3 regions of the Desulfovibrio sp. genome follow, and region 2 is predicted to be linked to each of the others. Evidence: riboswitches for the same ligand, from Rfam matches in the RefSeq annotation. Region 2 holds a riboswitch; each other region holds the start of a gene.

Region 1 (3,940 bases), on a different contig from region 2:
GGCTGAACCATGTCATCATAACATGCTGTGGAGGCAGAAGAAAAATTGTGGAGGCGGGCGCGGGGCTGTGGCAAGGGCCGCATCCGCCGAATTACATCCTTACAATGCGCTCCGGAAGATGCGGCAGACAAAAATCAGTCTTCAAGCATCTTGAGTTCGGCGGAGAGCTGGCCTGAATTGGAGCGCAACAGCACGTAGCCGCCCTGCGCCAGCATGCCGGGGTTGACCACAAGGGTGCGCCCCACGCGGTCCATGGCCCGCGATTCGTGGATATGCCCGCACAGGCAGATATCCGGCTGGGCTTCTTCCAGAAATTCGCGCACGGCAGTGGAACCCACATGAATGCCGCCGGGGATCATGTCGCAAGCGGTATCCTTGGGCGGATTGTGCGAAACAAGCACGCTGTGCGGATAATGGCGGGCTTTTTGCCAGCAGGTTTCAAGCCACGCGGAAAATGCGGATTCCGGAAATTCGCTTGGCGTGCCAAAGGGCGTAAATGTGGAGGCCCCAACGCCAAAGATGGCGATTTCGGGTGTAAGCTCGCGGGTGACGGCGTGAAGGTTCCAGCCTTTTTCGCTCAGCCACTGGTCAACTTCAGGCCTGTCCATGTTGCCGATCTGGGCCAGCACGGGGATGTCGTGGACGCACAGGGCGTTCATGACCAGCTCTGCCTGCTTGACGCCGCCGGTGATGGTCAGGTCGCCGGTAACGATAATGCCGTCAGCCTGCGAGAGTTCCGGTATCTGGGCAAAACGTTCAGGCTCGTCGTGGATGTCGCCCACGGCGATCCAGAGAAAATCCTGAGAGTCGGCGCTTGGCATGGTGTTGCTTCCTTTGTTACAGTGGCGCAGGTGTTGAGAATGCCACACATTGCACCACAAGGAAAGAGCCGCTTGCCCTCAGATGCCATGCCCTCCGCGCCTGCGCCGCCCCGCCAGCCAGTGAACCAGTCGGATGCTCCGCCAACGTGTTTGCCGGGCAATTTTTCTGGCGAGCTGACCGAGGCTATGGCTCAGGCCAGAAACGATGTGCGCAAAGCCATGCGCCGCCTGCGGGCGGAGCAGTTGCCCCAGTTGGCCGAAATCCGTAGCGATGCGGCGCAGAACAGGCTGATGGAGTCCACCCTGTGGAAGAATGCCCGGTCTGTGGCTCTCTATGTGGGGGTCAGGGGCGAGCTTGGCACGCAAGACCTGCTGCGTGCGGCCTGGCAGGCCAGTATGCTTGTGTGGCTGCCGCGTGTGCGGCGCAGCGAGCCGGGATTTATGGATTTTGTGGCTTGCAGCGGCCCCGATCAGTTGCGGCCCGGCCCGCTCGGTCTGCTTGAACCGCACGATTCCCTGCCCGGTTTTGGGCCGGAAGCGGCGGGCGGCAGCGGTGCAGCGGCAGCACACCCCCTTTCCCTAGACCTTGCGCTCCTGCCCGGTGTGGCCTTTGATCTCGCTGGCGGGCGGCTGGGCTACGGCGGCGGCTATTACGACCGCTTTCTGGAAAAAGGATTCACCTGCCCTCGCGTGGGCCTGTGTTTTGAATTTCAGCTTGTGGAATCCCTGCCCCTGGCCCCCTGGGATCAGCGGGTCAACTATATATGTACTGAAGAGCGTATGCTGTGTCTATAAGCTATATCCCCTTTGTTTTTCCCGGTGTTCCGCAGGTGCGTTGCGCCTTTCAGACCCGCGCCGGAGGCGTGAGCCTTGGCGAGTTTGGCGGCGGCAACATTGCTTTTACCGTGCAGGATAACCCCGAACACGTCATTGCCAACCGCCGCAGCATGCTGGAAGGCCTGCGCCCGCAAGGCATGACCGCCTGGGCCGAACTGATGCAGGTGCACGGCGATGGTTTTGTTTTTGAGCCGGAAGCCGTGGCCTGCGAAACGCCCGTCACGGCGGAGGGCGACGGCATGGCCACAGCGCGTCCCGGCCTTGGCCTGCTCATTAAGACGGCAGATTGTCAGCCCATCCTCATTGCCCACAAAAGCGGCGCGTACATTGCCGCCATGCATGCGGGCTGGCGCGGCAACCGCTGCGATTTCCCCATCACCGGCGTGGCCCGCTTTTGCGAACGTTACGGCCTTGAACCGCGCGATCTGCTGGCCGTACGCGGCCCCAGCCTCGGGCCGGGCAAGGCGGAATTTGTCAATTTTGAGAAGGAGTGGGGCGATCCCTACCTGCCCTGGTTTGACGCCAACAGCAAAACCATGGATTTATGGGGCCTCACGCGGCACCAGTTGGAGCGCGCGGGTCTTTTGCCCCGCAACATCTACGGGCTGGACATCTGCACCGCCAGCAACAACGAGCAGTTTTTCTCCTACCGCTGCGCCAGACGCTCGGGCCGTCAGGCCAGCCTTGTGTGGATCGCAGCCTGAGCCATTGACAGGCCGCAAGGCCGCGCCTAGAGTGTTGGCGGCATTGGTAGCCGGGTAGACCGGCTTGAAAAGGGAATCCCGTGAAAAACGGGAGCGGACCCGCCGCCGTGAGGTTCTTAACCTTGCTCCATCTTGCGCCACTGGAAACGGGAAGGCCGGAGCAGGGGAACCAAGCCGGAAGACCTGCCATGCCCCAAGGTGCGCAGTCATGGAATGACGGCACCACGGTGCGGCATTGGCCGCCCCACGGCAACGGGTTTTTGCCGGCAGGACAGAGGAAATACGGGCCTCTTCCACCACGAGTGGAAGAGGCTTTTTTTATGCTCGCGCGGCGCAGGCCGCCACTGGGCAAGGGTCTGACCCCTGAGGTCAGCCAACGCTTTGGCCCGCGTGTGCCCCCGCAGGCTACGGCCAGAGGGCTGGCATGACCAGAACGACCGCATCTTCTCACTCCTCCTTCCCGCAATCCCGCAGGCTGTGTCCGGTTTTTACCGGTCTTGTGGTCGTGTGGCTTGTTTCGCTGCCGTTGGCCTGTTTGCCGGGGCCTGTGCCCTTGAGCGCACAGAGCGTGTTTCGCGCTTTGGCGGCATTGGCAGGCTTTGCGTCTGCGCCCGATGATCCGGCCCTGACCGGGGTCGTGGTAAGCATCCGCCTTGCCCGGGTGTGTCTGGCCACCCTGTGCGGCGGCGCTCTGGCTATGGCCGGGGCAGCATTGCAGGGCGTGTTGCGCAATCCGCTGGCTGATCCCTTTACCCTGGGAATTTCCGCCGGGGCCGCCTGCGGGGCCAGCATGGCTATAGCCCTTGGCGGGCCGCTGGTGGCCATGCTGGGGAGCATCCCGTGGTTGGGCAATGTGCCGGGGCTGGCTGGCTTCAGCCATGCCGGGCTGGTGGCCCCTGCGGCTCTGATCGGCGCACTCGCGGCCCTTGGCTGCGCACTGTGGCTGGGGCGCGGCGACGGCGCGTTCAGCCGGGAGAGCGTGATTCTTGCGGGCATTGCCGTGGCAGCATTTTTAGGGGCGCTGGTGGCCCTTGTGAAGGCCCTCAACGAGGAATCCGTAACCAGTATTGTGTTCTGGATCATGGGTTCCTTTCAGGGCCGGGGCTGGAGCAGCCTGCCCCTCTTGCTGGCGACCCTTGTGCCGGGCTTGCTGGCAACGGCTTTTGGCTGGCGCGCCCTGGACGTGCTTTCCCTTGGGGATGAGCAGGCCGCCCAGACCGGCCTTGATGTGGGCCGCGCCCGCCTGTGGCTGCTGGCCGGGGCAAGCTGCATGACAGCTGGCTGCGTGGCCGTGGCCGGGGTGATCGGCTTTGTGGGGCTGGTGGTGCCGCACGTGCTGCGTCTGCTGCTGGGCTGGGGGCACGGCCCCCTGCTGACTGCGGCCTTTTTCGGCGGCGGGGTGCTGCTGGTCTGGGCCGATGTGCTGGCCCGTTGCGTGCTTTCCGGCGGGCAGGAATTGCCCGTGGGCGTGGTCACGGCCTTGCTTGGCGGGCCATTTTTCGCCCTGCTGGTGCGGAGGCGCTGATGCTGCGGCCTGGCCAAAATATTCGTCATGAGGGGCGCACTGCACCGCCTGTG
Region 2 (3,940 bases):
AGATTGATGGAGGTGAAGCTCAGATTGCCGCGACCGCACGTAACCTGCCTGTCCTTGTCGTACACGTTGCCAAGCACGCGTGTACGGCAGCCCATGTAGGCAACTTCCGTATTATAGTCGTCCGGATGGTAGTACTGGAGGTTGAACGGCGCATCAAGAAAGCTGAAATTGGGGAAGAGCCGCATGGCGGAAACGTCCATGGCCTGCTTGAAAAGGTCGTAGTTGGGATCTTCTGGATTATAGTTGACCCCGGACTTCACCTTGAAAATCTGCACGGGGAAGATGGAGGTTTCCCCATTGCCAAGCCCGGCCTTGGTGGCGCGCAGCAGGTTTTTAACAACCATCCGCCCCTCGGCAGAAATATCCGTGCCGTAGTTGATGGAGCTGAAAGGCACCTGTGCGCCTGCGCGCGAATTCATGGTGTTCAGGTTGTGGATCAGGGCTTCCATGGCCTGATAAGTGCGGCGCTCGGTGTATTTGAGGGCTTCGCCGGCAGCGTAGGCATGCGCGCGCGTCACAAGCTCGCGCCGGGCCTCGGGGGCTGCCGCCACAAGGGCTTCTCCAAAGGCATCGCAGGTGCCAAGGCGCGGGCCTTCGGGCAACAGGGCGATGGTTTCTCTGGCGGCGTCAATGGCTGCCTGCTCTTCCAGATTCTGGGCAATGCGCAAAAATGCGGCAAAGGCGCGCTCATATTCCTTGCGGTAGGTTTTGATAACGCCCTCGGCCATGGCAAAGTCAAAATGCGGCACACTCTGGCCGCCGTGCATTTCATTCTGGTTGGCCTGAATGGCAATGCAGGCAAGGGCCGAGTAGCTCTCAATGGAATTGGGCTCGCGCAAATGCCCGTGTCCTGTGGAAAAACCATTTTTAAACAAGGGGATAAGGTCAATCTGGCAGCACGTTTCCGTGAGCATGTAAAAATCTTTGTCGTGAATGTGGATGTCGCCGTTACGGTGCGCGGCAGAGGCATCCTTGGGCAGAATGTAGTTGTCGATGAAGAATTTTGAACCCTCGGAACCATACTTGAGCATGGTGCCCATGGCCGTATCGCCATCGATATTGGCATTCTCGCGCTTGATGTCTTCTTGCAGAGCCGGAGAATACGTAAGCTTTTTATAGATATCCATGAGATACGATTCCGCATTACGGATTTTCGTATGCTCGGCCCGGTACAGAATGTAAGCCTTGGCGCTTTTGGCGTAGTCGTACTGAATCAGGGTTTCTTCAACAACATCCTGAATTTCTTCCACATGCTTGAGGCTGCGCGACTCCAGCTTTTTGCACACCTTTTCGGTGACAAACAGCAGGTCAGTGGGTGACATGTCTTCACCACCAACGGCCTGATTGGCCTTGGTGATGGCATTGAGAATCTTGACCGAATCAAAAGGCACTTCCGTGCCGTCGCGCTTAATAATGCTGGCGAGCATGAACTTCGCTCCAAACGTGTGGGCTATGAACAAAAAGGCCGCCCGAACAGAACGGGCGGAGAGGCCATCAATGGCCCTTTTCTGACGGTTCATCTGCAAAAGCCCGTTGCAGATGCTCCACTTTCTTAGAACGGTTGAAAGCAGGTCTTCCGGCTTGCCTGCCGCTCTTCGGCCTTCCCGGTATTATCCAGTGGCACGCGAGGAAAAGCGGTGTTGAACAGGCTCACGGCGGCGGGTCCGCTCCCGAATTTCACGGGAATTCCCTATTAAGCTCCATGGCGCTTTCAATGTCTAGAAAATCTCAAAAGAATTGCACCCTGTCAATAAATGCAGGCAAAAAAGCTCTCCTAGTGCCGTAGCAACACTGCGAATTCACTATTGAATTTTCTTGCCTGCCCAACTTTTTCACTACACCAAGGCCGCAAAACAGTGAGGGCGTGAACAAAAGTGTTCGCCCTGGCTGGAGCCAGATCAGGCAACCTGACCCGCAACATTTGTGGCTTTGATTGGCGTTGCTGAAACATTTCGCCATGGATTCAGGCATCATGCCCGCATGGCGCTGCCGCCCCGGCCCCGGCACTGCGACCGCAGCCGATACCTGGCGAGCTTTCCTCAGAAAGCAGTTCCCGTAACGCAGGCAAGAACTTACTCTACCCACGCCGGGTTTTCAAGACGGCCTCCCCCACGTAAGGGGACTTACCTCGGACTTGACATTTTTATTTGCCCGCCGCTTGCCGAAGATATCGTTTATAAAAACTTTTTTTGTACAATCAAACAAGGGTTGAGCATTTCGTAACAGCCAAGAAACACAAGGGGCCGCATCGGCCCAACTCCGCTTCCACCGCCAATTTGCAGGGAAGCGCAATCGGATATCCGATGCGGCCCGTCAACAAATCCGAAACGCCGCCTACGGCAGCAGGATCATGTTATAAAGGTTTTTGTCGTCCAGATACTTCTGCGCCACAGCCTGAATATCCGCAGGTGTCAGCTTGGCCGCCTTGTCGATGAGCGACTTGCTGAAATCTCGGGGCAGGCCCAGTACGGCGTCTGTGGCGGCCACGCCCGCGCGGGAATCAAGGCTCTGCTTGTCGCGGTAGTATTCGCCAAGCAGGCGGTTGGCCCCGGCTTCAAGCAATTCGGCAGGCAGAGGTTTTGCCTTGATATCGGCAATAATCTTGGCAAAGCCTTCACGCGCCTGCGCGACCTTGTCAGGCGTAGTGCCAATGTAAAAAGCCATCATGCCAGCCTGAGGCATGGCGCGGTAAAAGGCCGTGACCGTGTACCCGAGGCCCTGCTCATCGCGCATCTGGCTGAACAGCAGGCCGCTCTGCCCGGAAAGCACAGACTGCAAAAGCATCAGCGCCGGGGCATCCGGGCTGGTGTAGGGCACAGCCTTGAACATCTGGAGCACGTGGGCCTGATTGCGCCCCGGCAGATGCAGATCAAGGTTGCGGGCATCACCCCATGAGGGGGCGGGCAAGGAGAAATCCTTGTTGTCTGGCGCGGGCAATGTGCGGGCAAAGGCCAGCACGGCCTCGCGGTCAAAATCGCCAGCAACGGCCAGCACCCAGGGCTGCACGAGTTGCTTGTCCCAGAACGAGCGTACATCCTTGGGCGTAAACCTGGAGAGGTTCGCTTCCGTCCCCAGACTATCGTAGCCGTAGGGCTGACCGCCGGGGAAGATGAAGGGATTCACCCGCGAGAACAGGAAGGAGGTAGGCCTGTCTGCCCGCTGGCGGATGGCGGCCTTCATGTTTTCCGCTTCACGCTTGATTTCCTTGGCTTCAAAGCGGGGCTTGCCCAGCACCTCTCCCAGCATGGAGAAATAATCAGCATTGAACCGGGCCGGGCCGGTCAAGGACACGGTAAAGGTTTGCAGGCCCGCCTTGGCGGAGAGAGAAGCCGCGCGGTCAGCGAAATAGCGTTCCATAGCCTGGGCATCCAGTTTACCGCTGCCATCGCCAAGGGTGCTGGCCGTCAATTCTGCCAACCCCTGCTGGTCAGGCTTCAGCAGGGCGTTGCCGCCGGGCAGCATCAGATCAACCGCCACGTAAGGCACTGTGGCATCAGGGATAAGAATGACGGTACGCCCCTGCCCCAGGTCGACCACTTCCTGCTGCCCTGCCGTGGCCGCAGCCTTCTGCGCAGCCTTGGCAGCAGCACTGCCGGGCCAGTTCTTTTGCAACACGGCTTCCAGATCGGGCAGCTTGGCATTTTCAGGAGCGAGCACACGCACCCGCGCCCTGCTGGGGTCAAGCCAAAGGTCAATGGCCTGCTGCACCTGCGGCTGAGAAACATTACGCTGGGTGAAGCGCAGATTCTGTTCCGCAACATCGCCGCCCAGCTCAAACTGGACGCTGCCCAGCCAGGAGGCAAGGCCGTTGAGCGTTTCCGCCGAGCGGTCCATGCTGTCTTCCAGGTTGTAGCGGGCGCGCTTGAGGGCCTCGGGCTTGAAGTCTGCGGCCTTGAGCTTGGCAAGGTCTGCGGTCAGCCCCTGCCAGAAGGCTTCCAGC
Region 3 (3,940 bases), on a different contig from region 2:
CCGCCCAGAGTGGGTGGGGCAGAGCGCCAGCCCTTCGCCCGACGGCGGACGCTTGCATTGCCGCATGTGCGCTCCACCCCGGCAAATTATCACAACTCCCTTTGCCGCATAGACCTTTGCCCCTTTTTGGCATAGGATTTTATGCGAGCGCGCCCATGTTCTACGCGCCAGAACCGCCGACACTGGAGCGCGTATGCCCCTTGCCGCCTTACCCGCATCCATTTTCTCGCTTGCAGGCTACCTCATGCTCGCAGGGGGATCGTTTGCGCTGGTGAGGCCCGGTCTGGGCCTGCTCATTGTGCCAGTGCCGCTTCTGGCAATTCCCCTGCATTTTCTTGCGCGCCGTATCGGCGATTTTGCGGGCGTGGCGCATTCCCGCTGGCAAATGCGCACCTTCGGTCTTTTTCTGCTGCTGTTTCTTGGTCTTGTGGCCATTTTTTTCATTCTTGGCGCAATTTGCACTGACGGCCCGGCTCTGGACAGACTGGAACTCATTGGCAATGCCTATAATTCCGGCAATGTTGACCTGTATGCCTCGCTGGTGGGGCTGTGGGAAATCAAGGAGTTGCAGGTTTTTACCCTGAGCGCATCCGTGTGGGCGGGGCTGGCGCTGTTATGGCCTCTCAAAAGGGCATTTCAGGGCATGCTGGCGCTGGCTGCGGGCATTGCGCCCAAGGCCTTGCCCCTTTGGGGCTGCTGGCTGGCCTTTGCGGCCGCCATTGCGGCGCAGGGCGGCATGCTGGCCTGGCTGGTGGCACGGCAGGCTTAAGTCGCAACATTCTCAAGCGCACTGAGCCTTACAACTAGTCTGAAAAACCTCCGCGAAACGCCGCATCGCCCGCATTCCCCAATTTCCCGCATCCAAAAACAGAAGCCGCACAAACCAGACGCGCTGTCCCGGCCTATGCGGCTCCCGCAACAAATATGCGGCGCAGGCAAGCCCTGCTACTGCTTCTTGGGTTCCTTGGTCAGGTCATCGGCAGCTTCGCGGGCATGGCGCACCAGTATGGCGCGCGCACCGGCAATCTGGCCCAAACCCTTGAGGTTGGTCTCCACCTTGAAGCCGGCTGCTTTGAGTTTCGAGGCCCAGGAATCGTCTTCATCCCCGGCCATGTCGTTGTGCGCATGATCGCCAGCCACCAGCATGAGCGGTTCGATAACCACTTTCTTGACCTTGGCGGCCTTGAGCTCCACCAGCAGGTCGTCCACGCTGCGCGCGCCCTCTACTGTCGCCATAAACACGCGTTTGTCCGCATCGTGGAACACGGCGCGCGTACCTTCAAAGGTCAGATCCGCGCGGCCATGGCTCTGGCCGTGGCCCATGAGCACCAGGGCTGCATCCTTGCCGCGCAGAGATTTGACGTCTTCCCTGATGGCCTGAATGAGTTCCTGCGCGTCTTTTTTCGATTCCAGCATGGGGCGGCCAAGAAACACTGCGTCAAAGCGGCCCGGATTTTTTTGCAGGTCGATAAGCACGGCCCGTTCAAGCGCGCTGAACTCCTCGCCCGCCATGACGTGCAGCGACTGTACGCGCACGACCTTGACGCCGTCCTTGGCAAGCTGGGCGAGGCCATCGCTGATGCCGCCCACGGGATGCCCCTCGGCGGCTATTTTTTTGCGGATAATCTGCGAGGTATAGGCCCACACCACCGGCTGACCAGGAAAAGCGGCCTTGAACTCCGCATCCACGGCCTTCATGGAAGCCAGGGCTTCGGGAACGCTGGTGCCAAAGGCCACCAGCAACACGCCTGCTTTGGGGCTCTCTGCGCCGGATTCAGCGGCAGGAGCAAGCGCAGGCGCGCCCATGACGGCGCACAGCAAAAGAATGGGCAAAAGGGTACGGGTGAAATAATGCAAAATGGAATGCGGCGTAGCACGCAGCATGGCAACCTCCTCAATGGCGCGTTGACGGGTTGAAGTTGGATAAAATGCCGGAGGATATTCGGACTTGAGGGCGTGGGCCTTGCGCCCCTTGCCTAGACTTCGCCTTCGCCGCTCGCGCGACTGGCTGTAGCGCCCCGCCATGTGGCGGAACGATGAAGCTTCGTTCCCTCTTACCGCAGCGCGACTGTTTCCGATTTTAACGGAATTCCCCGCCGACCCTTTCAAAACAATTCATGCGACAATAAAAGTCAAGTGGGCATACCCTGCAAGCCCCGCCAGACAGGCCCTTGCAGGGTATGCCCCGCGCGGGCTGCCGCGCCTGGGCCATCCGGAGCGGCGCGGAATCCCGATTTTTCGGCGGCTAAAGCCGATTTGGCGCGTATTTTTTCTTGTTCTTTTACTGAAATCCTGATAATAAGGCACCTCCCTGTTATGGGGAAATTATGTTTGGAGGCTGGACATATGGCAGGTTTGGAAACCGGGCACGACAACGAAATCAATTTCGAAAGCGCCCTTGAAAACTACCTCAATCCCGATTTCGGCGATCTTGAGGAAGGCTCTATCACGAAGGGCGAAATCGTCCGCGTGGATGATGACAATGTGCTTGTTGACGTGAACTTTAAGTCCGAAGGGCAGATTCCCGCGGCAGAATTCCGCGACCCCGCCGGCAACATTTCCGTCAAAGTGGGCGATCGTGTTGACGTTTACGTTGTTCGCAAGAACGAAAACGACGGCACCATCACTCTTTCTTTCGAGAAAGCCAAGCGCATGCAGGTGTTCGACCAGCTCGAAGACGTGCAGGAAAACAACCGGGTCATCAAGGGCCACATTGTCCGCCGCATCAAGGGTGGCTACACCGTGGACATCGGCGGTGTGGAAGCGTTTTTGCCCGGTTCACATGTGGATCTGCGCCCCGTGCCGGATATGGATGCCCTGGTCAACCAGGAATTCGAATTCCGCGTGCTCAAGATCAACCGCCGCCGCAGCAACGTTATCGTTTCTCGCCGCGTGCTGCTTGAAGAGGAGCGCGATTCCAAACGCCAGGATCTGCTGCGCACCCTTGAAGAAAACCAGATCGTTACCGGTAAGGCCAAGAACATCACCGAATACGGCGTGTTTGTTGACCTCGGCGGCCTCGACGGCCTGCTGCACATCACCGACATGAGCTGGAAGCGCATTCGCCATCCCAAGGAAATGATCACCATCGGTCAGGAACTGACCCTGAAGGTGCTTTCCTTCGATCGCGACAACAACAAAGTTTCCCTCGGCCTCAAGCAGCTCGTGCCCGACCCGTGGCAGGACATCTCCGCCCGCTTCCCTGAAGGGGCCAAGTGCAGCGGCAAGGTCACCAACCTGGTTGACTACGGCGCATTTGTGGAACTGGAACCCGGCGTTGAAGGCCTGGTGCACATTTCCGAAATGTCCTGGACCCGCAAGCTGCGTCATCCTTCCCAGATGGTTCACACCGGCGACGAAGTCGAAGTGGTCATCCTGGGCGTGGACGGCGACAAGAAGCGCATCAGCCTCGGCATGAAGCAGGTTCGCCCCAATCCCTGGGAACTGGTTGCTGAAAAGTACCCCGAAGGCACCGTCCTTGAAGGCGTCATCAAGAACATCACCGAATTCGGCATGTTCATTGGCATCGAAGACGGCATCGACGGTCTTATCCACGTTTCCGACATTTCCTGGACCAAGAAAGTGCGTCATCCCAACGAACTGTACAAGGTGGGCGACACCGTGCAGGCCAAGGTGCTGACCGTGGATCAGGAAAACGAAAAGTTCACCCTCGGCGTGAAGCAGCTGGTGGACGATCCGTGGGGCCATGTGCCCAACACCTACCCCGTGGGCTGCACCATCAAGGGTATCGTGACCAACATCACCGACTTCGGCCTCTTTGTTGAAGTGGAAGAAGGTATTGAAGGCCTGGTGCACGTGTCTGAGCTTTCCAGCAAGAAAGTGAAGACCCCCGCCGAGATCTACAAGGAAGGCCAGGAAATCCAGGCCAAGGTCATCCATGTCAGCGCTGAAGAGCGCCGTCTGGGCCTGTCCATCAAGC

What was found. A riboswitch is a leader RNA that binds a small molecule or an ion and turns the genes downstream of it on or off. The one in region 2 is predicted to bind cobalamin.
Region 1: it holds a riboswitch for cobalamin, as region 2 does, so the genes downstream of both, QZ383_RS11110 (hypothetical protein) here and QZ383_RS01925 (anaerobic ribonucleoside triphosphate reductase) in region 2, are expected to answer to the same signal.
Region 3: it holds a riboswitch for cobalamin, as region 2 does, so the genes downstream of both, QZ383_RS06730 (sirohydrochlorin cobaltochelatase) here and QZ383_RS01925 (anaerobic ribonucleoside triphosphate reductase) in region 2, are expected to answer to the same signal.

Annotation. Positions count from the first base shown of each region.
Region 1 covers NZ_JAHZCJ010000008.1:103,002-106,941, reverse strand. Annotated here, with positions in the region: gene QZ383_RS11125 (metallophosphoesterase) at 135-821, opposite strand; gene QZ383_RS11120 (5-formyltetrahydrofolate cyclo-ligase) at 861-1,616, shown strand; gene QZ383_RS11115 (polyphenol oxidase family protein) at 1,607-2,362, shown strand; cobalamin riboswitch at 2,390-2,568, shown strand; gene QZ383_RS11110 (hypothetical protein) at 2,551-2,790, shown strand; gene QZ383_RS11105 (iron ABC transporter permease) at 2,787-3,887, shown strand; gene QZ383_RS11100 (ABC transporter ATP-binding protein) at 3,887-3,940, shown strand, end outside.
Region 2 covers NZ_JAHZCJ010000001.1:434,887-438,826, reverse strand. Annotated here, with positions in the region: gene QZ383_RS01925 (anaerobic ribonucleoside triphosphate reductase) at 1-1,520, opposite strand, end outside; cobalamin riboswitch at 1,549-1,728, opposite strand; gene QZ383_RS01920 (pitrilysin family protein) at 2,335-3,940, opposite strand, start outside.
Region 3 covers NZ_JAHZCJ010000004.1:24,093-28,032, forward strand. Annotated here, with positions in the region: gene QZ383_RS06725 (hypothetical protein) at 194-769, shown strand; gene QZ383_RS06730 (sirohydrochlorin cobaltochelatase) at 946-1,884, opposite strand; cobalamin riboswitch at 1,916-2,136, opposite strand; gene QZ383_RS06735 (30S ribosomal protein S1) at 2,347-3,940, shown strand, end outside.